4 regions of the Bacillus sp. FG16 genome follow, and region 1 is predicted to be linked to each of the others. Evidence: a T-box and tRNA genes for the amino acid it is inferred to sense, from the RefSeq annotation. Region 1 holds a T-box; the other regions hold tRNA genes.
The links. A T-box is a leader RNA that pairs with one kind of tRNA and senses whether it is charged. The one in region 1 lies ahead of ileS (isoleucine--tRNA ligase), so its partner is inferred to be a tRNA-Ile.
Positions count from the first base shown of each region.

Region 2: it has a tRNA-Ile gene. The T-box ahead of ileS (isoleucine--tRNA ligase) is inferred to sense a tRNA for this amino acid. The anticodon was not compared.
Region 3: it has a tRNA-Ile gene. The T-box ahead of ileS (isoleucine--tRNA ligase) is inferred to sense a tRNA for this amino acid. The anticodon was not compared.
Region 4: it has a tRNA-Ile gene. The T-box ahead of ileS (isoleucine--tRNA ligase) is inferred to sense a tRNA for this amino acid. The anticodon was not compared.

Region 1 is NZ_JBMDKC010000003.1:54,699-62,548, forward strand. It holds gene ACODS7_RS02275 (M36 family metallopeptidase) at 1-99, opposite strand, end outside; gene ACODS7_RS02280 (TetR/AcrR family transcriptional regulator) at 432-1,016, shown strand; gene ACODS7_RS02285 (DUF418 domain-containing protein) at 1,018-2,103, shown strand; gene ileS (isoleucine--tRNA ligase) at 2,156-5,257, opposite strand; T-box leader at 5,312-5,551, opposite strand; gene ACODS7_RS02295 (bacteriocin-processing peptidase family protein) at 5,644-7,850, opposite strand, start outside.
Region 2 is NZ_JBMDKC010000035.1:1,422-9,271, forward strand. It holds gene ACODS7_RS14625 (N-acetylmuramoyl-L-alanine amidase) at 1-719, shown strand, start outside; gene ACODS7_RS14630 (geobacillin-26 family protein) at 857-1,579, opposite strand; tRNA gene ACODS7_RS14635 (tRNA-Ile) at 3,110-3,183, opposite strand; gene ACODS7_RS14640 (S8 family peptidase) at 3,629-5,317, opposite strand; gene ACODS7_RS14645 (helix-turn-helix domain-containing protein) at 5,400-6,230, opposite strand; gene ACODS7_RS14650 (DUF1904 family protein) at 6,894-7,226, shown strand; gene ACODS7_RS14655 (LysE family translocator) at 7,687-7,850, opposite strand, start outside.
Region 3 is NZ_JBMDKC010000004.1:25,199-33,048, forward strand. It holds gene ACODS7_RS02810 (peptidoglycan D,D-transpeptidase FtsI family protein) at 1-1,302, opposite strand, end outside; gene ACODS7_RS02815 (MFS transporter) at 1,412-2,689, opposite strand; gene sodA (superoxide dismutase) at 2,807-3,418, opposite strand; tRNA gene ACODS7_RS02825 (tRNA-Ile) at 3,639-3,712, opposite strand; gene yqgB (protein YqgB) at 3,955-4,713, shown strand; gene yqfZ (protein YqfZ) at 4,786-5,151, shown strand; gene ispG (flavodoxin-dependent (E)-4-hydroxy-3-methylbut-2-enyl-diphosphate synthase) at 5,316-6,419, shown strand; gene ACODS7_RS02845 (Fur family transcriptional regulator) at 6,499-6,912, opposite strand; gene ACODS7_RS02850 (metal ABC transporter permease) at 6,926-7,759, opposite strand; gene ACODS7_RS02855 (metal ABC transporter ATP-binding protein) at 7,759-7,850, opposite strand, start outside.
Region 4 is NZ_JBMDKC010000136.1:298-8,147, reverse strand. It holds gene ACODS7_RS29005 (ParA family protein) at 251-1,042, shown strand; gene ACODS7_RS29000 (hypothetical protein) at 1,042-1,467, shown strand; gene ACODS7_RS28995 (AsnC family protein) at 1,736-3,058, shown strand; gene ACODS7_RS28990 (hypothetical protein) at 3,406-3,993, shown strand; gene ACODS7_RS28985 (hypothetical protein) at 4,122-4,469, shown strand; gene ACODS7_RS28980 (ArsR/SmtB family transcription factor) at 4,486-4,776, shown strand; gene ACODS7_RS28975 (hypothetical protein) at 4,887-5,057, shown strand; tRNA gene ACODS7_RS28970 (tRNA-Ile) at 5,786-5,859, opposite strand; gene ACODS7_RS28965 (AimR family lysis-lysogeny pheromone receptor) at 6,631-7,773, shown strand; gene ACODS7_RS28960 (hypothetical protein) at 7,770-7,850, shown strand, end outside.

The DNA of each region.
Region 1 (7,850 bases):
CTTTACTTGCTGTTGTTTTTCCAATGCCGAAACCGTAGAAATCGTCCCCATTACTAACGGTACAGTCATTGCCATTGCCACCATTTTTTTATTAAACATAGAACCACTCCCCCTAATAAAGTAGCTCAACCTTATCCCATTACCACTAGGCAATCATTCCCCACAAAATGGGGGGATAAAAATTGAATCTACGAGTAATTCTCTATAAACACTTCTATTACCTTTTCATTTAGGGTAAGTGAAATTTTCTCAATATTTATGTGTAAAGTGAACACAATACTTTAGAAATATATTTCTAAAGCAATTCCTTAACTCTTAAACTTTTTAAATGACTTTGTAAAAAATAGGCTACTTTTTTTACCTAACGGTAGGTTGAAAAAAATATTAATGAATGATACAATTTATATAACCTTTTTTTAGGAGGCTTTATTATGAGCAAAAGTGAAGAAACACTCTCTTCAATTATGGAAGCAAGCTATCGACTGTTTGCCGGACATGGTATTACCAAAACGACTTATTCAATGATTGCTGAAGAAGTCGGAATTGCTAAACCGTCCATTTATTATTACTTTAAATCTAAAGATGCATTAATCGAATGTATTTTCACAGAATTATGTGCTGCGATGCAGTTTTCTTCCTTCTTCCATACAGAAGAGTTTACGAAAGAAAATTTTATTGAGAAATGCATTGAAATTGGATTCAAAATAATTGATGAACAGCAGAACGATCCTTATTTTAATCGTGTGTTGCAAGAATATGTATTACTATCTTCAAGAAATGATATGTACAAAGATCGATTACTAACTGTGCAAACAGAATATTTACAAGGATTTGAATCCCTCCTTACAAAAGCAAATGAGCTTCAATTGATTGAAAATAAAAATCTAGTTTCAAAAGCTCATATGTTAGCATTAGTGCTTGATAATGTCGGGAATTTTATGATGTTACATGTGGATATAGATTATAGACAAATATGGATGGAAGCTGTAAACAGTATTTTTGAAAGAAGGGATTGAATTGAATACTAAAAAACGAATTATCGGCTTAGACTTTGCTAGAGCTTTGGCGATGTTTGGTATGCTGCTTGTTAATTTTATGGTTATAACAGGTGCAGAAGGAAATGGTCCCCCATTTTTAATAACTTTCATGTCACTTTTTGAAGGTAGAGCTTCTGCCTTGTTTGTTATACTTGCTGGAATTGGCATATCTTTAATGACTAGATCATCTGTTGCTAGCAATGAAAAAATAAAAATTTCTAATAGCCGAAAAATCATCTGGAAACGGGCACTATTCTTATTTATTTTAGGATTATTTTTATACGTAATGGAGTGGACTGGGGATATATTACACTACTACGGTGTTTACCTTTTCGTTGCTGCATTACTCATTACAGTCCGAAAAAAAGCATTACTCTTGTTATCTATTATTATCCTACTCTTGGCACAATCTCTTCAGCTTACTTTCAATACTTTCGAAGGTTGGGGAGGCCCTACTCCATTTATAAACTATGTAGACTTCTGGACAATAAACGGTTTTCTTCGCAATTTATTCTTTAATGGTTATCACCCTTTTTTCCCTTGGTTTTCGTTCTTCTTAATCGGTATGATAATTGGAAGATTAGATCTTCATAATAAAAAGATTAGAGATAGGTTGCTCTTGCTCGGTATTACATTCACCATACTGATAGAACTTTTATCAAAAGGGCTCACATACTACTTCATTCCACACATTGGCAAAGAAGCTGCTACATTTTTGTTTAATACAGGACCCATTTTACCAAATATATTATATATTTTATCTGCTACAGGATCCGCTATTGCTATATTAATACTTTGCCTCTATATCACTGAAAAATATGAAAATAATTGGTTTGTTACTTCCATTATACAAACAGGTCAATTAACATTAACTCATTATGTAAGTCATGTATTTATCGGGATTGGGACATTAATTCTATTCAATAGAATGGAACATCAAGCACTACTTTTCGTTTTATTATTTGCTACTGTATTTTTCATTTTCAGTATTTTGTTTAGCGTATTATGGAGAAAGAAATTTTCTAGAGGACCTATTGAATGGATTATGAGGAAATTAGCTAGTTAATTTACCTCCATACGAAAAAGGAAGTTGGAATCATTCCAACTTCCTTTTTTCTTTAATTAGCTGCACTTAATTTAATTCTAAGTTTTGTTTCACCTAAAGAAAGTTCATCGTCTTCGTTCTTTAAGTGACCAAATGTAAATTGTTTAACGAGTAAGTTTTCTTCCAATAAATCTTTATGGTTCGTTAACGTTCGTTGTAGTTCTTCTTCTGTATCGAGAATAACATCGACTCGTAAATTAACTGGTAAATTCAACTGTTTACGATATTCTTGAACCGCACGAATGAATTCACGCGCTACTCCTTCTTGTAACAATTCTTCCGTTACATTCGTATCTAACATAACTGTATATTGTCCGTTAGTCGTATTAGAGAATCCTGATTTTGCAACTTTTTCAACTAACACATCTTCAGCAGTTACAACTACTTCTTCTCCTGGTGTTGCTTCGTAAACTGCTCTTTCTGTTGATACAAAGTTTTGTACTTCTTCTTGTGATAATTGTTTTAGCCAACCATTCACTGCATTCACATTTTTACCGAATTTCGGCCCTGCTGTTTTAAAATTGAGCTTCAATTGATATGATGTGTATTTTGTTTCATCGAGTTCAACATGGAACGCTTTTACATTTAACTCATCCATAACGATATCACGATAAGATTCCCAATCCATATCATTCTCGTTATGCTCAAGTAATACAAGTTCTGCTAGCGGCTGTTTTACTTTTAAAGAATGCTGATTACGGTTACTTCTTCCAAGTTCAACAACTTGTAAAACAGCATCCATTTCCGCTTCTAATTTCGGCTGAAGTAGTGATTCATTTACAACTGGATAATCAGCTAAATGAACGCTACTTCCTTCTAAATTAAGATGAATGTCTTCCGCGACAAACGGTGTGAATGGTGCAATTAATTTACTAATTGTTACAAGTACTTCATGAAGTGTCTCATACGCAGCAGCTTTTTCAGCGTTCATACCAGATTCCCAGAAACGATTACGTGAGCGTCTTACATACCAGTTACTCACTTCATCTACAAGTGCTGCAATTTCACGAGCTGCATTCGTAAATTGATAATCATCAAGTGCTGTTCTCACTTTTTTCGTTGTACTATGCAATCTTGATAATACCCATTCATCCAATTTCGTACGCTTTACATCATACGTTTCTTTCGGGTTATACTCATCTAAATTTGCATATAAAACGTAGAAGCTATACACATTGACTAATGTATCTACAAATTTAGATTTCGCTTCCAGTACGGTTCTTTCAGAAAAACGCTTCGCGTTCCACGGAGCACTATCAACAAGTAAAGCCCATCTTAGCGCATCTGCACCAAACTTATCTACTAAATCAACTGGATCTAGTGCATTCCCTTTACTTTTAGACATTTTCTGCCCTTCTTCATCTAAAACATGCCCTAGTGATAACACTCGTTTATACGGTACTTTTCCTGTATACAGTGCTGAGACTGCTAATAAACTATAAAACCAGCCGCGTGTTTGATCAATTCCTTCTGCAATAACATCAGCTGGAAACTGCTCTTCAAATAACTCTTTATTTTCAAATGGGTAATGATATTGTGCAAATGGCATGGAACCACTATCAAACCAAACATCAATTACTTCTGGTGTACGATTCATTGTGCCTCCGCATTTTTCGCAGCAGACTTGAACTTCATCTACATAAGGCTTATGCAATTCTAAATCTTCCGGTGTTTCTTTCGTACTATGCTTTCTTAATTCGGCAATGCTTTTCGGCGCAAACTGATGATCACAACTTTCACATTCCCATACGTTTAATGGCGTTCCCCAATATCTATTTCGGCTAATATTCCAGTCCACCATATTTTCTAAAAACTTACCAAAGCGTCCATGTTTCATATGATCCGGATACCAAGTAACTGAATCATTATTTTGTAAAAATGTATCTTTAATTGCAGTTGTTCGGATTAACCAACTTTCTCCTGCATAATAAAGAAGTGGTGAATCACAACGCCAGCAATGTGGATAGCTATGTTCATATTTTTCTTTATGATATAGTAAACCTTCTTTCGCTAAATAACGAACAATGTCAACGTCACAATCTTTTACAAATTTACCTTTCAAAAATGGTACCGCTTCTGTATACTCACCTTTTTCATCTACAACGTGCAAGAATGACAATCCTTCACTTTGAACAACTCTATAATCGTCCTCTCCATATGCTGGAGCAATATGAACAAGTCCTGTACCACTATCTGCCGTTACAAACTCTGCTGCGATAACGCGGTAACCATTTGTAACTTCTTTCATCGGAAATGGCGCTGTATAAGATGTGTTTAATAATTCTTCGCCTTTATGAACAGATAATACTTCATAGTTTTCTTTTAATACTTCTTGTACACGTTCTTTCGCAACAATGTATACATGACCTTCTTGTTTTGCTTTAACATATTCCATATTTGGATGTACAGCAAGCGCTACGTTTGCTGGAAGTGTCCAAGGCGTTGTTGTCCAGCCTAAGAAATACTCATTTTCACTATCTTTCACTTTAAACTTCACAGTTGCACTTAAATCTTTTACTGTTTTATACCCTTGTGCAACCTCATGTGAGCTCAATGAAGTTTGGCAGCTTGGGCAGTATGGTGAAACTCTATGTCCCTTATATAACAATCCTTTTTCATGGATCGTCCCCAAAATATGCCATACACTTTCAATATATGGATTCTCTAAAGTTACATATGGATCATCCATATCTACCCAATAACCAATACTTTCAGTGAATTCACGCCACTGCTTTTCATATGTGAAAACACTCTCTTTACACTTTTGAATAAATGGTTCAATGCCATATTCTTCGATCTCATGTTTACCAGAAATACCAAGTTGCTTCTCAACACCTAGTTCTACAGGTAAACCGTGTGTATCCCATCCTGCTTTTCTTACTACTTTATAACCAGCCATCGTTTTATATCTTGCTACTAAATCTTTAATTGCCCGACCAAGTGCATGACCGACGTGTGGTAAACCGTTCGCCGTTGGTGGTCCTTCATAAAACACAAACGATTGTGCGCCTTCTCGATTCTGAATTGATTGTTCAAAAATGCTTTGTTCGTTCCACTGCTTACGAATACGTGTTTCTCTCCCTACAGCTGACTCTTTTACATCTACTTTCTTCATCTACAATCACTCCTTTGAATGTTTTAAAAGCACACAAAAAACCCGCCCCTATGAAGTAGGGACGGGTTTACCCGCGTTACCACCCTAATTCTATTAGCTTTTCACTAATAGCGCTTAGCAACGTACTATCATACGTGTTCTTTGTAACGGTAGACATCCGTCCGGGCTTACTCACTTTCAGCCTCGGCTCCTCGGAGATGATTTTCAAATAACGTCTGTCCACCGGCTTTCAGCAATATACCGGCTCTCTGGAGAACAGTTCACTATTTTACTCTTTCTCGTCTTCAGATTTGTATACTTTATTAAAAGTTATTTTATGCCATTTGACAACTAATTGTCAACTAATTCAAAATATATTCTTATCCTTATCCCCTATTCTTATACAATTACTTTTCAAATTCTCGCAATGCTGCTAAATTTTCATCATCCTCAATACGTTCAGCAAAGAATCCCGATTCATCCTCACGAAGGACAATTTCAAGCTCTTCCTTCGCCTCTTCATTTCTATTTAACTGTGCTAAATAACAAGCACGATCATATCTTGCTAACAAATCACTTGCATCCATTGTTAATACTTCATTTGCTATTTTTTCTGCCTTTAGTGTTTGGCCGGCACCATGATATGAAGACGCTAAAGAAAGAAGAATTACTGTTTCATTTCGATGATGTATAGAAGCATTTTCTAATACTTGAATTGCCTCTTCAAACCTTTCTTGACTTTGGTACATTTCTCCTAAAGCAAGAAATGCTCTACTTACGAACGGTGTTTGCTCCGTTAATTGTAAGGTAATCTTTTCTGCTTTTCTTTCTTCCCCTGCTTTAAAGAATACTTGTGCTTGCAGAAGAAGAGTATCATAATCATCTGGTAGTTCTCGAACCATTTGCTTCGTTAATTCCAAAGCATCTCTTAACATATCTTCTTCCTCGCACTCAACGAAAAGATTTACAAGTTGCTTCGCTACTTCATAATCCCATTTATTTTCTAGTGACGTGTGCAGAATCTCTATCGCTTCTTTATTCATCTCTACATTCTCATAAAATAGCGCAAATCGCTGTGCTGCCATACTATTTTTCGGATTTAACTTTAAAGAGATTTCATATAAATCAATTATCATAGTAACCATTGAAATTTCTTTCGCACGATTTTTCATACGATAAAAAGCTCTCGTAATGATAGATCGTTTCGGCTGTTCATGCAGCTGGCGTTCAATCCATATTTCCGTAACCGCAGCTGCAGCATACATGAATGCTGTACTTCTTTCTGCTTTTTTCACCTTTAACGTATGAAGAAAATCTCGTATGTTAGACAATTTTTTATGTTGCTCTACTGCTTTTACATAAACATCAAATATACGTTCATTATCAAAATCTTTTTGTATTACTTTCATTGCAACTTCAATTGCTTTTACATTTCTTTTTTTCACTAATACTTTTGCATAATGATATAGAACTTCTATATGCTCACCATCTAATTGTAGTGCGTATTCAATCTGTGCTTGTTCTTTATCTATTTCATTCATCGCTCCGTACACATATGCAATCGCATCTAAACGCCATATTTCAGGTACTTCTTCCTCTAATTGTTCTAGTTCAGTCAGCAATTCTTCCTGAAGATTCATATCTACTGAAAGCTGTGCCAAATATTCCATATTAATATGCAACGGCTCTTCCTTCATCGCCTGAACCATATGACTTTGTTCTTTAGAACGGTTTTCTTCTTTTTCGTATATTTCCGCAAGCTGTAAATGTACACCTACGAAATTCCCATCAAGCTCTAAACATGTTTCATACGCTTGTTTTGCTTCCGTCAATTGCCCTAATGCCATAAGTGTTTCACCAATTCGGTAATACGGTAATGCCGTTTCCTTTTGTTCTATCGCCTTATTATATCTTTTCATCGCTTGGCCGTACTGTCCAATAGATTCATATAAAATACCTGCATAACAACCGTACTCACTTACTTCATTTCTTTCTTTGTGTAAAGTTCTTAAAAACGCTATACCTCGTTGTACAAATTCCGTTCCTTTAATTCGATTCACATATTCATCTAACGCACTTGCTACATTATAATCGCTTTTCTTTATACCATTTTCTAACTTAGATAGCGCTACTTTAAACCCTTCTTCATTTCCACCAAGTTCAAGTTCAGCATCCCATAAAACCATTCCTGCATTCATGAGGAAATCTTGGCTCTTTTCAATTTGCTTCTCAAGACCAAGAATGTATTCTTTTGCTTCCTTGTATTGTTCTCTTGCCATATACACTTGTGTAAGTCCGAAGTGAGAATAAACATCCTCATCGTTTTCTTCTAAAGCACGCTTATACAATACTTCTGCTTCTTCCAAGCTATCATTTTGAAAATGATAGTCACCTAATTTTACGTAAAGAGGTGCTTTATCATCACAATTCTCAATACCGTTTAATAAAATTTCTTTCGTACTTTCCTCATCCTTCAAATCAGATTCGTATATTTCCGAAAGTTTCGTATAAATGTAAGGTGCATTACTATCCAAATGAATCGCTACTTTAAGCCCTTTTATTGCTAAATATAATTTTCCTAGTTGATGTGCACATCTCGCTCGTTCATACCATA
Region 2 (7,850 bases), on a different contig from region 1:
GGCATACTGGCGACGGTAACGGGAATGGTAATCGTAAATCTATTGGGGTTGAAATTTGCTACTCTTTAAGCGGTGGAGATAGATATTATAAAGCGGAACACAATGCAGCTATCGTTGTAGCTCAACTAATGAAACAGTACAATGTTCCAATTAATAAAGTCCGTACACATCAATCGTGGAGTGGGAAGTACTGTCCTCATCGTATGTTGGCAGAAGGACGTTGGAATAACTTTATTGAAAGAGTCCAAAATGCATACAATGGAGAAGGCAAAGAAAATCCTACGCTTATTTCAACGTCATCAACTAACGGGACAGGTATTGCGTATATTGAGGGCAATGGCATTAACCTTCGTAAAGGCCCAGGCACTGGATACGGGATTATTCGTCAATTAGGTAAAGGTGAGTCCTACGAAGTATGGGGACAATCAAATGGATGGTTAAATCTTGGTGGGGATCAGTGGATTTATAATGATGCATCTTACATTCGTTATACTGGAGAGAGCACATCAATAAGTTCGCAATCAGTCAATAATGGTGTAGGAATAGTTACTGTTACAGCAGATGTATTACGTGTTCGTAAAGGTCCAGGAACTAATTATGGCATTGTAAAAAATGTGTACCAAGGAGAACAGTATCAGTCGTGGGGATATCAAGATGGATGGTATAACGTTGGTACCAATCAGTGGGTTTCAGGTGGATATGTGAAATTGGAAAGGTAAAACATATTATGTAACAGCAAATGTGAAGCCCATGTATATGCTAATTAAATGGAAAGAAGGTCTACTCATGGATAGGGAGGACCTTCTTTTCGAACTATGTTTACTTTTTTTCCTTGTAATTAAACAAATAAGCTGCTTTATATTCTATTAAAGTGGTATCTACAATTATCAGCTTCTTGAAATACTTTATATAAATCTGGAACTGCCCATGCTGCAAGTCCTATAGTAGCTGCTGCTCCAGAAACTACTGTCCAAGGAGTTGGAGTCGATAATAAAGCTATACAAGCTATAGCTACATCTCCTGAAACTTTAGAAAGAAAAGCAATTTCATGAGTCATCAAATTATTTACTGAATTTCTAAAACCATTTAAATCAGCTTTATTATCACTATTTTCAACAGGATTTTTAGCATTTTCTCCAGGAACTCGAAGTAACCATACGTTTTTATTGTAATAAGTATATTCAAACTTACCATCTAAAGAAGAAGCGTGATCTAAAACTTCAATGTCCCAACTTTCACGTTTTTTTCTAATATTTAAAAGGGAATTAGCATGTTGTAAATTAACAGTTTTAGTAGATATAGTATTATCAGCTAAATTTTTAGTTACGATATTTAATGTTTTATTTTTTTTATCATATGTAGAAGTAGAAACTATACGATTATCACTTGCTTCTACTATTTTTTCATTCGTGTCATCCTTTAAAACTTTTAAGTTAGGTTGCTGAGTTTGAATGAGTTGGGTAGGCTTGTTAGAAGATATAGAATGCTTTTCTTCTGCCAATGATAATGTTGGAAGTGAAGTTGTTAATAAGCCTAAAGCCATAGCTGAACTAGCTATTTTTCGGTTTGTTGTATTCATTTAAAATTCCCCTCTTATTTAATTGTTATTTTTTTGCGTTTCCATATATAGGTAACTGACAATTGAGATTTTATCATAGAAATTTTAGAAGAAAACCTCATAAAAAGTCATTTAGTAAAAGACTTTTTATGGTATATTTTATTTGCAAGAATGTGATAGACTGTATATTTGAATGCATGTTGGGATATCAATCAACCTATATCAGTGATTCTTAAAGCTCAGCTATTTTTATAGTAATTAATTTTTCAGGGGTGAGTATATGAATAAAATATTTGGTATAATGGCATTAATTTGTTTGCTTATAGCAATATGTTCTTTTCAATTATATGTATCAGGAGTTGACCTCAAATTTAATTCACATATTTTATTAGGAATTATGGGTGTAACATTATGTTGTACTGCGATATTCGCAATATTTAACAGAGAAAAATTCTTAAAAAAAACACTCATTACAAGTTCAATATTCCTTATAATTCTTATTTGTTATCATGTTGGATTATATGCAAAATAAGAAGTAACAAGTGAAGTTTATGTGTATGTGAAGTAAACTAAAAAGAACATTCCCCTGGCGAGTGTGAGGAATGCTCTTTTTTACATTACAAAGAAATATATATCTAAATTGATTTGCCATGGTATTATATGTAACACGTGGAAGTAATATGAACATGAAAAATAAAAAAACAGCGGATTCTTGACAGGAGTACACTGTTGTGTGATAGAACCATCTATGTGAAGCGATGCTGAATCACTCTTAGTATATGTGACCAAATCTTTGGTGTGATAATTTATTAAAAATAAAAATTAGCGTAAATTTATGCTTATATTTCGGTTTAAATAACCATAAAGGAAAAACATTCAAATGAAGCGTTTGTGTACGTGGGACAGTAGGAAAAGAAAAAGCAAGGATAGTATACACCTTGCTTTTTTCTAAAAGAATGTCTTCTTGAGGGAACCCTCCTTTAATCATCCACAGAAGGATATCAGGCAACCACATGATGAGCACACTAAAGATAATTCCTAGACCTAGCCCGAATAGTAAGGAAGAGCGTATAAAGTAGCTAACGACAATCAAAGTGATTCCTAGTATGAATAGTAATGTGATCAAGCATAATTTATATAACAACCTAGTCCCTCCGATATAGATGCTTATACATTGGAGTATATCGATTTTCAGAAAAGAAGTATATAGTATTTCCGTTCAAATAGCGAAGCGGTAGGAAAAATAACAAAAATTAGTGAGGAAAATAAGCATTAAAAAAGATGAATGTCTGAATAGCATGGAGGTATAGAGGAATATACAGAAAAGAGCATCTCGGATTGAGTGGAGGATGCTCTTCGGGATGAAGAAATGTTGATGTTTCCTCATGTAGTATGAGTCTATGTAGTGAAACGGTGTAATATGCCAGAAAGCAATCTAAGGTGGGTGAACTGGGATGTTTTTTTGTGCCTCAATTCTGGAGGCTTTTTGGCAAGTAGGGATAGAAAAAGCACCTAGTACAGATTTGAATGTGATAGGTGCTTTTTATTAGATGGACCTTGTAGGACTTGAACCTACGACCGGACGGTTATGAGCCGCCTACTCTAACCAACTGAGCTAAAGGTCCAATTTGGAACAACACCCTTTCGAGTGTGTGTTCCTTAGCTAGAGCTGGTAGGAAGTTTTGTTGTCATCTAATACATATTGCGTACACATATAGGATAAACAACATCTTCTAAGCAATTATACCATGCGTATTAAAATGCAAAATGGGCATTTTGTATTTTTTTAAAGGTAAAAATAATTTTTTGTAAAAACCTCTTCTGGTAGGGTATACATTTCCAACATGGTATTTTTTAAGATATTTTAGATAATGTCTTTAATATAGGATTAATCATTTTGTTCAATAAATGGAAGTCTCTAACATATAGATTCAACAACCTTTATACAATCGCCCTGTAAATTAAGTAAATATACCAATTTAAGGAGGAAATTGTAAGCGTTTCTCTGATTACATCCAGAAGTCAGTTTCATCTATATTTTTTGATGTTTTTGTCATAATTTAGAAAAGTTTATTTGATTAGAGTTTCATATTGTCCAGGTCGAGAATCATAATTATAAATAATGAGATAATACGTTCCTTTTTCAGCGGTGTAGGTACTTGCAAGGATATTGTTATTACTAGTAGATGGATAGGATACATATACGGAGGGAGAAGAAGCATGAACAAGAATCCAACTTAATCCAATGTTGTTTTTGTTTTGTACAGAAATTGAAAGATCCATTTTTGAAGGAACATCTATTTTAAATATGTCCTGTGCATCATTTTGATTTAAAGAACCATTAAGAGGCCTATTGAAAGGTAGAGAGTTTGCACTGGCAATATCATTATTAGGCTCGGATTCATAAGAGATAGGTTGGTATGTTTGAAGAGCTTTTCCAGCATTAATTAAACCGCCTGTTAAGACTTTATTCGTTAATGTTGAAAGAGGCGAGGTATTATTCATTATTTTGTTTTTAATTTCGGTAGGGCTATAGGAAGGGTAGGCAGATTGAATCAATGCTGCTACACCAGACACATGAGGAGTTGCCATGGAAGTTCCAGAATAAAATCCATAGGAGTTATTTGGAAGTGTGCTTAAGATATCAGTGCCTGGTGCTGCCACATCTACGGAAGTTTTTCCGTAATTTGAAAAAGAAGATAAAGAGCCTTTGTTGGTAATGGAAGCGACAGAGAGAATGTTGGAAAGGCTGTATGCGGCAGGGTACATAGGTGTTTGATCTGCGTTGGTTCCATTATTTCCTGAAGCTGCAATGAAGAGTGAGTTGGATTGTTGAATGGCATCGTAGAGGGTTTGACTAAATCCGCCACCTCCCCAGGAGTTATTGGTGATTTTAACACCCTTATTTTTAGCATATTCAATGGCTTTAATAGCATTTGAAATAGTCCCACCATTGGTACCTAAAAATTTCAGTGACATTACTTTGACTTGTGGTGCGACACCCGCAACACCAATGGTATTATTTTTTACAGCTGCGATTGTCCCAGCGACATGTGTACCATGGGAATCTCCTGTTCCGTCATATACACTATTATTGTTATTTACAAAATCCCAGCCGTAGATATCATCAATATAACCATTATTGTCATTATCAATGCCATCACCAGGTATCTCATCTGGATTTTTCCAAATGTTATTTTTTAAATCAGGGTGATTAATATCAATCCCTGTGTCGATAATACCGATAGTTATATTTGAGGATCCTTCTGTTTTAGTCCAAGCCTCTTCTACATTAATGTCGATATTAGGTGACCCCACACTACCTTGGATATTTTGACCAATATTTTTTAATCCCCACAAAGAGTTATAATAACCATCATTAGAACTGGCTGCAGGAGATACGATATAATTAGGTTCAGCATATTCAATATTAGGTGATTTATTTAGTGTTTGTATAAGTTCTTTCATGTTAATGTCTGTATGAAATTTGATTAATTGTATTTGAGTTAGCGGAAAAGTATTTTGCACCTCAAATGAAAAATGATTTTGTAGTTGTTTTAAGTTTTCGAGGTTATTAAAATCTTTGAACTTTACAAGAACTTCGTTTTGTTTAAAATTAGTATTTCGCTCAAGTGAATGCATGATGGAATCTTTGACAGATGACTTAGTAGCAGCTTGAACATGTAGAGAAGAGCCAAATGAAAAAATTGATAACCCCAGTGATAGTGTTATGGCAATAAGTTTTTTAATTGTAATCACTTCCTTTTTTGTAGATAGTGCAATGTATGCTTGTTCGCATTAGAAGGTTACAATATCTGGTTATACGGAGTTAGATTTAATGTTAAATTGTCATGAAAGTATGATCAAAATAAAACTTATCCATTAAGTTATTTACAATTCCATTGAAATAAGCGAATTTACCCTTCTTCATTTTTACTCCAGATTTAATTTTCATAACAAACTCTTTAATAGCTTTTAAGCCAATAGTAAGTTCCTGGTCTTTAGTAAATGCTTTATCACCTGTAGAGAAGTTTGTAACTTTATTACACTGTCTTACGACCTTCCACAGTTCTTGAATTGTTTTAGATTCACTGTAAAAAGAGTTGACTAAAGAAATAAAACGTTCTGGCACCCAATGTGCTACGAAATTAGCGTCTTTAATGTTTTCTTCTGAAATATTGCTATTCTCATTACTATTACGTTTGTTTATATTTTTTATATTTTGTTTTAAGGAAACAGGTTTTGTTTTAATGGCAGGACACTTTGTAGGACGTTCACCTTGTGTCTTGTTGGCCACTTCTTCCACAATAGGTTGAATAATAATAGCGTTAGAAGTTTGAAGCATATCTTTTTTACGTTTCATTGCCACCTGTTTAATCATCTCTAGATCCACAAGTTTCTTCATTAAACGTTGTACAGTTTTATATGAAACTTCCATTTTTTCAGCTATTCTGTTTTTGCACAGGAAACTAACACCTACATATTTGCAGCTATAGCGCTTTAAAATTTCAAGTAATGTAATGAGTTTAGATTTTACATCTGTACGCTTAATAGACATACGGATAGTGTCTCTGTATGCACGTACAGTTTTGTTTAGTTCTTCTAATTCTATAAATGGTGATAAGTTACGAAATGACTCTTCACTTGCTATAACATCAATACGGTTTTTCATTATAACGGCTCCTTTGATGAACAAAAAAGCAACGTCACCAATTTGGCAAACGTTGCTTAAGAAACCCTACATGATGTACAATATGTCATGAGAGTATAGCAAGTGTTTACCTGGCCTAATCAGGTGGACGGTATATACAGTGTTGGTAGCACTGTATATACACGCTGTGCTCTTTTGTCGTATTTATTATTTTTGCCCACATTTCGCCCACAAATTTTTCTTTTTCTAACGGTTTTTATCAATAAAGAAAAAATGTGAACGAAACGTAAAGCTTGCTGTTTAAACGTTTTAATCTTTTTATCGTTTATTATCTGGAACTAGATTAAAATCGTTCGTTCTATAAACCGACGTTCCATAATTAATAGTGTGAATAAAGTGGCCTCATTAAGTTTTAAAAGCTTAGTGAGGCTGTTTTCTTTATTAAAAATTAAATGAAATAGTTAAGAAGTACGCATGGGGTTAACGAAGAACGATTAAAATATATCTCACCACTAGAATGGGAGCATATCAACTTTAATATGGCAGATACTTAGAATCGCTTCAGCCTGTATAATAGGCCTAAAAATAAGAGTTGAAACTTGTTTAGCATCTATTTTTGTTAAAAGGTGGGAGAATTGTGCTATGATGTGGGCAAATATAAAACTATCTAAAGGAGGGATTTACATGCCGCATATTGTGTTTCGTGGAATTACTACTGAACAATTAAAACACATAAGCAAGCCATTAGTAGAAGAGCTCGCAGAGATTTGTGAGTGTGGTACGGATAATTTTACGTTGGAACTACCAAGTTCTACGTTTGTATTCAATGGAGAAGAAATAGAAGCGTTTCCTCTTATTGAAGTGAAATGGTTCGAGCGTGGACAGGAAATTCGTGATCGATTTGCCAAGGCCATTACTACATATGTAATGGATTTTGGACTTCCAGAAGTAGAGGTCGTATTTACGGTTTTCACAGAATCAGCGTATTATATTAACGGGAAGCATTGTGCAAGTTAGAGCTATTATAAATGTTTTTGTAACATTTATCCCGCATTAACGGGCAGTAAGACCCCGACCTCAAAATTCAGCGGAAGTAAAGAAGTTAGGTGGGGGATCAACTGTCCGTAAAAGCCCGATTGGTTCAACTAATAATCAGTGGGGGATGAACAAAACCCCCACTGATTAAAGTTTCACTTTATAAGGGATAGAACCACATCGCTATCAAGCTAACTAGACAAAATACCCTCTAAAAAGAGCAAGGCGTTATTCTTTCTGAGAAATCATAGGAAAGGATAACGCCTTTATATCAATTTTAATATAATCGATTCACTTCTTTATAAAAAGTTTGGTTATTTTATTGAAGCTTATTCCACAAACACACCCGTTTGTTCACTTTTTTACTGTTTGAAAGCCATACTTTTTATATTGATTCATTTATTGGAAAAACCGAAAGTTTTAAACTCTCTCTATTACATATTTATTTTTGGAAAAATAGCCTAACTCCAAATACTAATAATACTGTGCCAGTAATACCCTCTATTGTACGGTTCACCTTTTCTTTTCTTAAAAAAGTTCTTAATTGACGTATTAGAGAGATATAAAGTAAATACCATATTGCTGTCAAAGTCGTAAATGTGAATC
Region 3 (7,850 bases), on a different contig from region 1:
AATATATCCCATCGTTTTCCAAGACGACTTCGTAGGTGTACCTTTTAATTTAATTGGTTCATCCAATTGTACTGCCCCTGGTTGAATCGCACCAGTTTGATATCCAGTAAGTACTGTTGCACCTTTTACAGTTGACCCCATCGGATAAGAACTTGTCATAGTACCTAATGCAAAGTCATTTACTTTCGTTTGACCATCTTCATTAACTAATTGTTTCCCAGCCATGGATAAAACTTCACCATTTTTCGGATTCATCATTACAACGAATGCGCGATCTAAAAGAGGTTCGCTTCCTTTAAATCTCATTAAATTCTTCGCAAGAATATCTTCCACACGCTTTTGTAATTCCATATCAATTGTTAAGTTCAGGTCATTACCACTTTGCCCTTTTGATACATTAATCGTTTCTAAAATATTACCGTTTTTATCTGTAACATTTCTAACTTCTGCTTTCGTACCGTGCAGGCTATCTTCATACTGTTGTTCAAGATAACTTTTGCCTACTCGATCATTCCGATTATAATCACGGACAAGATAGTAATCTAGTCTTTCTCTCGGTAAGCCTTCATCAGATGTCGACACCCCACCAAGTACACTTCGGAATAAATCATCGTACGTATATTTTCGATCCCAATCAACATTTGTATCTACACCTGGTAATGCTGCTAGGTTTTCACTAATAATCGAATATTCCTTTTCTGTAGCATCCTTTTTAATAACTTGAGGTGTCATTGCATATCCGCCATCCATCTTACTCTTAATCGCTAGTATTTCTAGATCTTTTGCGGATAATTGATTAATCTCTTCTTCTGTTACACGACTGCGCTGACGCTCGTCTAATTCTTTATCATCAATTTTTTTATCTTTAAACTCTTGACGATCTTTATTCGTAATTTTTTCTTTAGCTTCCTCTTTATGCATAGCAAGCCAATAATCTTTTTTATCGCGATCTGTTAATTTATCTGTCGGTACTTCAATCAAATCTGCTAGCTTTTTCGCTGTTTCTAAGCGATCCTCTGCAGTTGATCCTTTCATTTTTGTAAATGTAATAGTACGAATGGCTGCATTATCTACTACAGGTCGCCCATAACGGTCAAATATTTTCCCACGCGGTACAGGATTACTTATCGTTGAGTTTTCTTTCTTCTCCACTTCATTCTTATATTCTTCACCGCGAACAATTTGTACATATCCGAGCCTTACAATAACCGCGGAGAACATTAAAAACACGCAGAAAAACAGCACGTTTAACCGAAAAGGAACGTGGGTCTTTTTCTTATTTTGCTTCTGCTTCTTGCTCATACAAACCCCCTCTACCAACAGCTATGTAATGTGAAAGGGACACCTTCATACAGGTGTCCTCACTGCTGTCTTACATCTTTTTCTATTCTAGCATAAAACAAACGAGAAGTTAACCTTCTGGTTCAGTTTGGTTTTGCGCGTTTCCTTGCGTTACAACACTTGTTTTACTCGCATTTCCCTCATCATATTTGACATTTTTAACTGCAAAATAAATAAGAAAATGTCCAGCACCTAAAATACATAATAAGTAAGGTAAACTTTTTTCAGGTGGAAAGAATAGTACAGCACATAAAAAACTTAAAATGGAACAGATTCTTCCGGCGTTTAACCACAGCTCCCGAACAACGACATATTCCACACGCCATTCTCTCGCATTTTTCGCTCTACCAATTACGTCATATGTCATTGATCCATACGGAACAAGTAAAATAGGATATGCAATCGCAATACATGCCGCATAAATAAGTAATTTCGTGTATGTAACATTGAAAATAACTAAAAAGACGACAGCATATAAAATAATGCCTCCAAGTAAAATTGCTTTTTTTCGCCACTCCTTCTTTAACATACGAGCAACTAAGTAATAACATACAAAGGATACAGCAGAGTTCACTAAACTATATTTCCCTAATGCGAACTCACTATTAGTTGCTAAATAAACATATACTGAAATGACAAAAATAAACGTTCCTTCTCTCAATCCTTGGAAAAAATGAGCTCGTGTAATCTTTCCCCAGTTTTTATCAATCCGTCGTTCTTTCAATACTTGCACGATTTCATAACGCCCTTCACATTCTCTTTTAGATAAAAAGAAGCTTAAGACGACAGCAATTGCAAATAGAACTAATGAAAGAAAGAATATAACAGTATAACCACTCCATTTCTCCATACGTGAAATTGTGTATCCTGCTGCTATTGGTCCGATCATCCCAGAGAAGGATGTAAGAAGTCCAAGAAACCCATTAAAGAAATCTCTTGTTTCTGGTTCTGTAATTTCAAATGTCAATAAGTTAAAAGCCAACCAGTAAAAACCGTATCCTACTCCTAAAAGAGCCCCCATTAATAAAATATACTGAGAAGCACTTTTCCCCGCTACTAAGACAACAATAAAAAAAATTGCGAGCGTTCCTACTCCTATTCGTAATAAAATCGAGCGATCGATACGTTTCGCTAATTTTCCCCCTACAAGAAATGTGAGAGGCTGTAATATAACGCTGGCCAAATTATACAAGCCAAGATTCACATAATTTTGTGTTTGTTTCCATAAATAAATATTTACAAACGTATTCGATAAAGAAATTGCGAGCGTGTATAAACCTCCTATAAGGAGCAATAACACTAAATCCCGATTCACTTCAACGTCACCAATTATATGTTTCCACTTCATACACAACTCTCCTTTACTTCATGTTCTAGTCTTCCAAAGACAAGCCCAATTATGTAAAAGGAAAGCATAGAAAAAAGCTAGGGGTTCTCCCCTAGCTTTTTTCTATATTTATTACAATTATTTTGCTTCTTGGTAACGTTTTTCAGCAGCGTTCCAATCTACAACGTTCCAGAATGCACCGATGTAGTCTGGACGACGGTTTTGGTAGTTTAAGTAGTAAGCATGCTCCCAAACATCTAAACCGATAACTGGCGTTTTACCTTCAGTTAAAGGAGAATCTTGGTTTGGAGTGCTTGTTACTTCTAGCTCACCATTGTTTACTACTAACCAAGCCCAACCAGAACCGAAGCGAGTTGCACCAGCTTTTGCGAATTCTTCTTTGAATGCATCGAAGCTACCGAATTTTGCTTCAATTGCAGTTGCAAGTTCACCTACAGGTTGTTCTCCGCCGTTTGGAGATAGGATTGTCCAGAAGAATGTATGGTTAGCATGTCCGCCACCATTGTTACGTACTGCTGTACGGATTGCTTCTGGTACTTCGTTTAAGTTTGCAACTAATTCTTCTACGCTTTTGTCAGCTAATTCTGCATGACCTTCTAAAGCAGCGTTTAAGTTTGTAATGTAAGTGTTGTGATGTTTTGTATGATGGATGTTCATTGTTTCTTTGTCAAAGTGAGGCTCTAAAGCATCATACGCATAAGGTAAATTTGGTAATTCGTGTTTTGCCATTGTTATATTCCTCCCAGTTTATGTATTGCCACTTAAGTGACATACAACTTCATTCTACCCTAATTGCCATAGGGTGCAAACAAATAAATCACATTGTCTTGCTATCATTAAAGTAGCAAAATTCCCACTTCTTTTCAATTAAAATGCTCATATATTCCGTAAAAAAAGCTTCCTTCTACAAGGAAGCTTCCTGCTAACATATAAACATGCGAAATGGATATGGACCCTGTAGGACTCGAACCTACGACCGGACGGTTATGAGCCGTCTGCTCTAACCAGCTGAGCTAAGGGTCCACAATTATGTATGTAACAACATATCAAATAAAGGAATTCCTATCGGATATATCGTTTAAGAAATGTAAGATAAATTTACCATATAGAAAAGAAAAGTGTCAATTGTATTTTTCTCATTTAAAAGAAGAAAGTTAATAAGAAGAAATTTAGTTATCTCCACTATATGTAAATATAATATATCTTGAGATTCTCTAGATTCCTACGTTACAATGATTCTATACATACATAAAGGAAGTGAATCTATGTCCATATTTACCCAATTCGTAAAAAGCATATACTCGCCTAAAGATATGGCGCTATTCCGTTTTCAAAAAATCGGTAAAACCATTTTGTATATTATGCTACTTTGCTTAATTACTACTATTCCAAGAACTTTCTTGTACGGTAGCTTTATCCAAGATAGTGTAAACATGGTAAATCAAGTCATCGATAAAGATTTACCTGATTTTAAAATTGAAAATGGCGAACTAAAAGCCGATATTGATCAACCTATTGAAAAAGAAGAAGGAAATGCACTTTTCGTATTTGATCCAAATTCAACAGACCTAGAAAAATATCAAAATAAAACAGGTTTATTTGTTTTAAAAGATAAAGTAGTCTCTATGGGAAATGGTCAAACACAAACGTATTCTTATAACGATTTGTTAGGTGCATCTCTTGAGAAAAAAGATCTACAAGAATTCATTTCTTTATTCGATAATATTTACCCAATTTTACTATTTGTCATCGGATTTTTAGTGTACCTATTCCAACTATTTATCACTTTTGTAGGAGTAACTTTACTGGCCTTCATCGGTTCTGCCATGAGCGGTCAACGTAAATTATCCTATAAACAAGTTTGGACACTGACTGCGTACAGTTACACAATCCCAACCATTTTCTTCATGATTATGGACTTATTCAAAATCGTCGTACCTGGGGCAACGTTCATTTATATCGCTGTTGCTTTAATCGTTCTGTACTTAACAATTAAAGAAGTTCCAAGACCGAAAGAAAAATAAGAACGAAAAAAATGCCTAAATAGGCATTTTTTTTTTGGACAAGCATATATTCCTAGCAAAGGAGTGAAGAATATGAAGAGGTTAGGTATATTCCTATTCGTGCTTGTTCTCGGTTATATATTTTATTACGATATAAAAATCGGTACTTTACCGATGTTAAGTTCATATAAAAAAACAACTGCTGCCCAAACGATTAAAAAAGAAAATACAGACAACCAACAAAATAAAGAGAACAAAACAGAAAAAGAAACGGATGTATCTTATAAAACAATTGAAGTAAAAACTGGTGAGACAGTTCTTTCTATTACAGAACAAATTAACAAGAAAAAAATTCCTTCCATAGAAAAAGTCATTGACGACTTTAAACAATTAAACAAAAGTACATCTGCTACAAAAATACAAATTGGAAAGTCTTATAAATTCCCGTTATATCAATAAGCTATCACTTAATCCTTGTCAATTACATAAAGGCGCTGATACAATAGTAAAAGTGAAACCGAGTACTTCGGTTTCTATAGCCCTATATCACGTATACTATCATTGATATGAGGGACTAAATAAGAAACTTCTTTTATAAGGAGAGCGATCTATTCGTGAATGAAATGACTCATCGTACAAAAACACGTCCAGTTAAAGTCGGTAATTTAACAATTGGCGGTAATAATGAATTAATTATACAAAGTATGACAACAACAAAAACACATGATGTTGAAGCAACAGTTGCCGAAATCAAGCGTTTAGAAGAAGCTGGCTGTCAAGTCGTCCGTGTTGCCGTTCCAGATGAACGCGCAGCTAATGCTATTGCTGATATAAAAAAACAAATCAACATTCCACTTGTTGCTGATATTCATTTTGATTATCGCCTTGCTTTAAAAGCAATCGAAGGTGGCATTGATAAAGTACGTATCAATCCAGGTAATATTGGTCGTCGCCATAAAGTAGAAGCTGTTGTAAATGCAGCAAAAGAGCGCGGTATTCCAATCCGTATCGGTGTAAACGCTGGTTCATTAGAGCGTCACATTTTAGAAAAGTATGGATACCCAACTGCTGATGGTATGGTTGAGAGTGCGCTACATCATATTAAAATTTTAGAGGACTTAGATTTCCACGATATTATCGTATCTATGAAAGCCTCTGATGTTAACTTAGCAATCGAAGCATACGAGAAAGCTGCTCGCGCTTTTGATTACCCATTACATTTAGGTATTACAGAATCCGGAACATTGTTTGCTGGAACTGTAAAAAGTGCCGCTGGTCTTGGAGCAATCTTAAGTAAAGGCATCGGAAATACACTGCGTATTTCATTAAGTGCTGATCCAGTTGAAGAAGTAAAAGTTGCTCGTGAACTATTAAAATCATTCGGTCTTGCGTCTAACGCAGCAACACTTATCTCTTGTCCAACTTGTGGTCGTATTGAAATCGATTTAATTAGCATCGCTAACGAAGTAGAAGAATACATCTCTACACTTCAAGTACCAATTAAAGTTGCAGTACTTGGTTGCGCTGTAAATGGTCCTGGTGAAGCTCGTGAAGCTGATATCGGTATTGCCGGTGCACGTGGAGAGGGATTATTATTCCGTAAAGGGCAAGTCGTTCGTAAAGTACCAGAAGAAACAATGGTAGAAGAACTGAAAAAAGAAATCGACGTAATTGCTGCTGAAATGGCTGCTGAACGAGAAAAAGAAAAAGAGACACAAGAACAATAAAAAGAAGGTTGCCACAATATTTGTGAGCAACCTTCTTTTCTACGTAAAAAAGCTCGTCAGTTATATAACCGACGAGCTTTTACTTTGCACATTTTGGACAACGACCATATATTTCAAACTTATGACCCGTTACTTCATAACCAGTAAAATCTTTATTCATAAAATCCATTGGGCAGGAAGTAATCTCTTTCGTCCCCCCACAATCCAAACAAATAAAATGATGATGATGTTCCATAATAGAACAAGTAAAACGAAAATGTTTTTCACCATTTAATTCCGTTTGTTCTAAAACACCAATCTCAGCAAAAACTGTTAAGTTACGATAAATCGTATCAAAACTAAGCCCTGGATAATCGTCTTTCATATGCTCTAAAACGTCTTTCGCAGTTAAATAACGATTATGTGCTGCAAATAATCTGAGCATCTCTTCTCTTTTTCCAGTATGTTTGTATCCTTTTTCTTTCATTAGGCGTAAAGCTTCTGTTAGATTCATACCTATCCCTACTTTATGCAGTTTTTTTCTTCTTCCATAAAATCGCACCGATTAAAATAAGAACTGCTATCATAACAATTGTACCACCTGGTGCTAGATCAAGTTGATACGAAGCAAACATTCCACCAATTACTGCAATTTCACCAAATAAAATGGAAAAGAAAATTGTTTGTTTAAATCCTTTAGCAATACGAATACTTGCTGCAACTGGTAACGTCATTAATGATGATACGAGAAGAACCCCTACTACACGCATTGATACTGCAATGACAAGAGCAACTAATATAATGAAAATAAAGTGAATCCATTTCGCTCTTAAACCAGTTGATACTGCGTATTCCTCATCAAATGATAGTAGAAACAGCTCTTTATATAATAAAATAATTGTCGCAACAACAACAATTGCTACAATCCCAATAATAATTAAATCCGTACTTGTTACAGCACTGACACTACCAAATAAATAACTAAATAAGTCTGTGTTAAATCCATTTGCAAGTGAAATGAAAATAACTCCAACTCCCATCCCTGCCGAAAGGATAATCGGAATTGCTAATTCTTGATAGTGCTTATATACAGTTCTTAACTTTTCGATTAATAGCGCTCCACCAATTGAAAAAACCATCCCCATATATAAGGGGTTTAAAAATCCACCTGTAAAAATGGTTTTTTCAAGTAATAAACTTGCTGCAATACCTGATAACGTCACGTGACTTAATGCATCCGCAATAAGAGATAAACGACGAATAACAACAAACACACCTATTAGCGGTGCAACAAGTCCAATTAAAATACCTGCGTATAAAGAATTACGTAAAAAGTCATATTGTAAAAAATCTTGTATCATTATATCCTCCCGTGATGCTCATGTTCGTGTTCTAAACGATGAACATGATGCCTATATAAGACGGACATTTCTGCATCTTCTAACTCTCGGA
Region 4 (7,850 bases), on a different contig from region 1:
GTTAGTATCACAGGTTGATTTTACAGGGATAGTGTGATTTTGAAAACATGTAGATAGAAATGGCTTAACCATAAGGGGAATTATATAAATAAAGGATTTTCATTAGCATTAAAAGAAATAGTATCATGATCATATTAACTAAACTGTTCAGTTAAGTTAATACATCAATAGTTAATTATTTATTCATATAAGTGTTGATTTAACGGTTTAAATTCATTATGCTAACTTTAAGCAGATAAAAGGAGGGAGTATGTTGACTAAAGTTATATCTATTTCTCAGAATAAGGGTGGGGTTTTGAAGACATCACTTGTCGTAAACCTTGCTGGGGTGTTAGCTACGCAAGGTAAAAAAGTTTTGATTATTGATACAGATAATCAAGGGAATGCTTTAATTTCTTTTAATCAAAATCCTGATAAATGCCAATATACTTTATATGATGTTTTGGTAGATGGTTTACCGGTGCAACATGCGATTATAAATGTTCATGATAATGTGGACGTCTTACCATCTAACGATGATATGTCATTTTTTGAATTGGATGTTCTTCCAGAAATCATGAAGTATCCAACTCCTTTCGGTTTATTGAAAAAAGCAATGAAAGATGCAATGGAAGATTATGATTACATATTTATTGATACACCACCAAACTTAGGTTTAGTTCAAGCGAATGTATTAGAATTTGCAACAGATGTCATTATTCCATTTCAACCAGAAGTTTATAGCATGAGATCGTTAGTGAAAATGGTAAACACAATCGCAAAATTTAAAACAAAAACAAATGCTGAACTTAATCTTCTCGGTGTCGTTCCGACTCTATACGACAGAACGACAACCCTGCATGAAGAGGTATTACAAGAGTGTCGTAAATTCTGTTTACAAAAGGACATTAAAGTATTTGAAACAATCATTCCAAAATCAATTAAGTTTGCCAAAGCAATAGCATACGAAAAAAAACCTGCAACACTTCTTAAAAAGAAAGATAAAGTTGTAGATTTGTATGTAGATTTAGCAAATGAATTATTAGTAGAGGTGACAGTATAATGGCTCGTGCGGGAAAAGGCGATTTAGTAGATTACGGTAAGGGGGTTCAAACCAAGAAAAAAGGTGGAAAACTAACTGTACCTGCATTTGAAGAACTAGCTAATAATGAAACAATTAATGAACGTCAAGAGATTCAAGAAACTAATAATGCCAATACTGCTGAAGTAATTCAAGAACATGAAGTGATTAATGAACAACAAAATGCAGATAAACCTAAACATGTTCATGATAAACTTACTGAACAGTTTCTTGAACAATTTAAAAAAAATGTTACAAAAGAAGATACTCATACGCGTCAGACATGGTTGATAAAAAATGAAACCATTAAACGCCTGGAGAAGCTTTCTAAAGAGAAAAGAAAAGGATTTAAAACGGAGCTTGTGAATCAGGCGCTTGAAATGTTTTTAGATCGAATAGAAAAATAGAGGACAAGCATTAAGCTCCTCCTCTTGTTTACAAAACTACTAATCTTAAGTTAAAATATTTGTAGAATTATCTGAATAAAAGCACAAGAGTCTTAATCCTGCTGTCGCCAAACTTTAGGATTAAGACTCTCTCATAGAAACTACACAAGGTGTTCAAGCCCTGTTGTTTATTAAAATTGTATCTTTATAATAACAAATTTAAACCAACAGGTAAAGTATAAATGTATCTTGTGTAGCTTCCTTTTATTCTCAAAAGGAGGCTTTTTGTATGTCGGAAGCGATACAGCTATCGCAAATAGAAACGTATATTGAAGAATGGCATGAATGTTATCTTTCAGAATTGAAAAAAACGGGTTATGTGGTGACATTAGATTTAAGCAAAGAAGAGCATAAACAAATTTGGTATGGGTTGAATGACTTAGAACACTTCATCAGAAGCTCCAGATTGTCTCTTAAGGACGTTTATGTCTCTCTGAACGCTTTTCGTCACGGTAGTCGTAAAACGGCTGATTTGAGGCAAATACGCAATATAGGAGTAGATTTAGATTTTTATAAACTTAGACTGACGAGAGAGCATGTGATGGAAGAGTTAAATAGATTAATTGCGAGAGGTACGATACCCTGTCCGAATGTAACATTACACGGTCGTGGCATGCAATTAATTTACAGCATTTCTGGCGGTGCTGCACCTGTTATGCGATACATGGCTCAATACATAACGAATAACCTAATTAAATCTTTAATGCATCTAGGCGCAGATGGAGCGTGTTCGGATTTATCTCGCGTATTCCGTTTACCACATTCCGTCCACAGTAAGACTGGCAAGCAAATCGAAGTAGATATTTGGACGAAACGAGAGTATCAACTGACGGAACTCTATGAATACGTACCACCGATGGAGAAAAAGCGTCCTACGAAGCATAAGGGTATCATAGAGACGTTACCAGCACCGAAAGGTGTTATGACTCTCTACAGTTTAAATACAGCGCGTAAAGTTGATTTAGAAAAGATTGTGGAGATGCGAAAAGGTGAGATAGATCATAGGCACGATATGACATACATATATGCGTTCACAACGGCTTTAATTGTCAAACATCAAGGTGCAACGGTGGAAATGACATTGCAACTGAATGATAGGTTCACAGACCCACAGAAAACAAGAGAAGTAGAACGCACTGCGAAAGATGCATATAAAGATGCGATAACGTTCTTCGATGCATATACGAAAAATGATTTCGAGATGCAGGGGCTACCAAGGAATTTAATTAAACCAATGAAGAATACAACGGTCATGGACAAGCTGAATTTGAATCTCACGCAAGATGAGATTGAGCATTTGACGACGTTGATTAGTAAGGGGGAGAAACAACGTAGGAATACTAGTTATCAGAAGAAAAAGAGACGTGATCAAGGTGTTAAGTCAAGAGAAGAATATTTAGCGGTATCTACAGAACAAACGGATAAGCAGTTAAAACAATTAAGAGAATTGATAGAGAAAAAGCCAACCATAACAAATAAAGAAATATCAGCTAAATTAGGAGTATCGATACGTCAGGTGCAACGATATAAAAAAACAAATATAGGGGGGTGACATAGTATGTCAGCTTAAAGCTTTTATAATAATTGGACTACGTGCAAAAAAAATAGGGAAGGGTGTTCGGTATGACTGTTACTGTAGGGGCTTGGGTTGTTATTTAGGGTGCGGTTTGTCCAGTTGTTCAGTTGGATTTATAGGTTGCTACTTGTATGGTGTATTGTATTTCTGGTTTTATTTTTCAACCTATTCTTTTGGCTATGCCTGAGAAGGTGCCTACTTTACAGGAGATTTAACGTGGGGTATTGGAGCGTCTCTAGGGAATCGTTATGGATATTTGGTTTCTAGGTTGTAATTTTATTTATAGTAAGGTATGTGAAATTTTATATAGGAGTGTATAGAGGATGTTGTATCATGATTTATCACATGGATATCAGTATAGTTTTCGTTCTGATCTTTTTAGGGGATTACGATTTTTCTTGGAGGATATCCAGTATTGTGTGATTGAGGAAAATGTATCTTTTGTTACAGAGGAGTTTGTGCAGGTATTTAAAGGTTATTTACAAGGTTCTACTTTATTTATGAAATGGGAGCGTATGGGACTTGAACTAGATTGTTTTGTATTGCAACAGTTATTAAGAGAAAAAGAAGTATCTTTGAGAAAACGTAGTGCTACATTGAAACATAAGAATTATTTTTATACTTTATTACGTGATTTGGGGTTACAAGAAGAATTACCAACGGATTTTTTATATTTAAAGAAAAGATTGTTGGAACTGGAAGTAATGAAAAAACAAGTAGCAAATAAGAAATGTAGTAGTTTAGTTTCTGCTCGTCAGCTTACTGTATTAAAAAGGGCTTGGGAAAAAACGTTTGGACGAACATTAGTAATTTCTAGGGATATTACACAAGGAGAAGTAGATGAGTTATTTTTCCGCATACATAAGAAACAGTGTAAAGTAACTAGGGAACAAAGGGTATGTTCTTTTTAGAGAATGTATGCTATATTTAAAGTCCCTATAGTATAATTCCATGCCATTGTATATGGTAAGTAACAAACGTATCCTTCGAAACCATCACATGTTTGTGGTGGTACTTTTTAATATTGGTGGTTATAGTAGTGAAAATATATGTAGTTCAATTAGTGACTTTACAAGATGGAAGTCATGTCTCTGGATTGATGAAGACATTTAAATCTATTATTCGTCCTATGGAAGGGGATTTGTTAGATGATCCAGGATTTTATGCCGAGCCTTATGAATATACGATAATAAAAACATCGATTAATTATGAGACGGATGAGTGTTATGTTTCAATGAAGCCAATTCTTATGGAAACTATGGATGAAAAGGTGTTATATACGTATATTGAAAAATTGAAGATGAATGGTTGGAGTGTAATTCCTACTGAAGAATTCGTTCAGGGTCATACAAATGTTGTACGAAAAGAACATGGCAAAGGTATTTAATTTTAGGAGATAAATTATGTCTAAAAGTTTTAATATGGATTCACATGATTATGAACAAAGTGCCGATATATTGAGGGTATTAGGGCACCCTATACGCTTGGAGATTATGCATACATTAATACGTAAAGGCCCACTAAATGTATCTGAATTGTGGAGAGCAGTAAGACTTCCACAGTCTACTGTGTCTCAGCATTTAAATAAATTAAAATCATTGAAATTAGTAAGTTATGATCGGAAGGGATTAGAAGTCTTTTATCGTGTGGACGATCCAACTGTTATTAAAATTATCAAAACATTAGGATTATAAATTTTCATTGGTAAGAATATGAAAGTATGATAGAATAAAGACAACTGTATATTGTGAGGGTGGTTGGTTATTAACTTCTTTCCATTTTGTGATGGAAGGAGGTGATAATCATGGAATTCATTGTAGAGCTTTTGAAGGAAATGGCAAAAGGGATTATACGTGAAGGATCTGCGTATTTTTTCAGAAAGCAATTTTTAGATAAAGAAAATGAAAACAATGAAAAACCCACCCTCAGCCGTGACAAGTTGAAAAAGTGGGTTTTGAAAAAATCTAAAAAGTAAGATAACCACTACCTTCACGGTAACAGTTACTAGGAGAGATGTTAGCGCATCTCTTCTTTTATTTTATGCATAAAAATAGTTAACTATACTTTGTTTGTACCATCATTATAACAAATATGTTTGAAAAAAGGCAACCCTCATTTCCAGATGTTGAATGGGGGCTGTCTTTTTTCGTTTTGTAATTTTGAATGTGAATCAAACGTAAGGATTAGTTATATACTATCATACAAAGTTTCGACATATATTGAGAAACTTCTGTTTTGCATGGTTATGGAATGAAAGGTTTATATGGTTTTATGAAATAAGAAAATATACATTGCCAAGACTAGTCCGTTAAGTAGTATTACTGGGATAATTAATAATGCTATAGAAAACATGGCTGCTGTAAGTAAGATTTCCAAAGAAAATCCCTGAAAGTTATTTGGTATGTATTCATATAAAATAGTGTATATAATCCCATCTATTCCGATAGATATTATTGACAATAGTACGAATAGAACTACTGCTTGAAATTTAGTATATTCTGTAGCTCTGTGCCCAAGAAACAAGCCAAGAATCAGTTGTGTGATTCCGAACGAAACAGCGATGGTTATAACATTGTGTAGAGAACCTACCATAGTTTCAGTATGTATGTAGTATAGTACAACTAAGATTGTGAAAATAGGAAAGGTAATTCCAAGAATCCAAAACGGCTTCTTCAATAATAGTCTCCCCTTTTTAATAAAATATGGACCTTATAGGACTCGAACCTATGACCGGACGGTTATGAGCCGTCTGCTCTGACCAGCTGAGCTAAAGGTCCATTGGTACGACTAGCTTTCCACACTAGTCGCCGTAATAACTATATGCATAAGTATTTTACCACATCTTTATACAAAAAGAAAAAACGCAATCATAACGAAAGCGTCTCTTCTTTGTTGGTAAACTATCTCATTAAGTAATAACAAGAAAGGGTTTCAATGCCTAACAGTATTTTACCACACATCCACATCGACAAATATTGAGAAAATTCAACATAGATAAAAGGTATATTATGGTGGAAATAAGTTAGATATATGAAAAACGTAAAAATTGGAGGGGATTATTCTCAGCCAATTTTTAATTTGGTAGATGTACAGACCACTTAAACCGCAATCATCTGTTAATTTCAGGTAATTGTATATTGAGAAAGTTTTTTTGGGGTTGCTAACTATGTTGTCGTATGTCTAAAAATGATATAATTACATGAGGTTAAAGGTATTTAAAACCATTGATACCAAAGGTTTTAGTAGAATTCCACTTTGATTTAACAGATGATTCTTAAGAATTAAGCAATTATATTGGAATTATTCGTAATGATTATTGAATACATGTACATTAATAAAATCAAACATACAAAATAAACTCGCAGAGCGTGTGTAAGAGATAGAGTGACCAAACCTCTGACACCGTTCACCTAACGCTACCTTAGGAAAACACTTCGCTACATACGAGTTCCTGCACATTTTAACATACATATGTCTTGTAGTACAGCATTCCTATGGAAAAAGTTAGGGTTGAGATCTTTTTATTAGTTCTAGGGGAGGGGGATAATATGCAAAGTGAATTACAAACAATTAAGGACGAAATGCATGCATTAATTTTAGCAAAAATGTCGATGAGAAAATTTGCTAAAATGCTAGGAATCGATAGAAAGAAGATTATTAAAGGTTTAACGGGACAAAGTAAAACAGAGATGAAGCTAGATGTATTTCTAAAAATTGTATATGCTCTTTATGAAGATCATGCATCGCGTAGAAAACGAATGAATCTTTTTATTTTAGAAGCTAAAACACCTTTAAATATCCGAAAGGGGTTGTGCTTTGCGCACGTTTGTGGCGAATATAACATTATTACTCAGCTCGTAGAAATGAATAAGGAAAATGCACAGGTGGAAAAATATTTGAAGGTCTATGATATATATAATCAGAGAAGTGAAAATAAATTAAAAGGGCAAGAATTGATTGATAAGGTAGAAGAGTCAGCCATATCTAGCGACCCGGAATGTCAAACGTTAATGAATTTAATATACATGGTTGCTATGTATGATCAAGATAATGCGAAAGCAACTGCACCGTATGCTGCATTAGCTTATAAAAATTTGCAAGAAATTGAGCAAAAATTCATACAAGATTGTTTAACCATCCAGTATAATGAAAGAATGGCATACCAATATTTATTGAATAATGATATCAAAGAAGCAAGAGAAAAATGTTATGACATAATAAACTGTGAATTAGAAGTGCCGATTTTAAAAGCTACCGCTAAAGGGTGCTTGGGCGAGACGTATATATATGAATGCCCCTTGACTGCGGAAAAGCATATCATAGAAGCGTTGTCTTGGCTTGAAGAAATTAAAGTCCCTAAACAATCACAAAAATTCTTTGCGTTTAAAACCACTTTAGCACATGTGTACTTGGAGTATAATTTTAATATAGATAAAATCGATTTTAATTACATACATGAAAATGAAGAAGCGTTATATGAATGTTTGCATGGAGACCGTGAGAAAGGTTTAGCTATGTTTAAATCGTTGGAAGAAAAAGGTTTTACATCTCACCAATTATTTGCTTATTCCAAGGCGACAAATGATTTAGAGGGTTTACGCGCAGCCTTGCTTTCGTTTCAGCGTAGTGGGAATATTTTCTATTCTGAAGGAGTGAAAAGAATTTTGATGAAAGAAGAGGTTACTATATGAAACAAATTATTATCATTACGATCATCGTTGTCGGATTTTTGGGTGCTACTGTATCTCAATCTAATAATCATGCAATG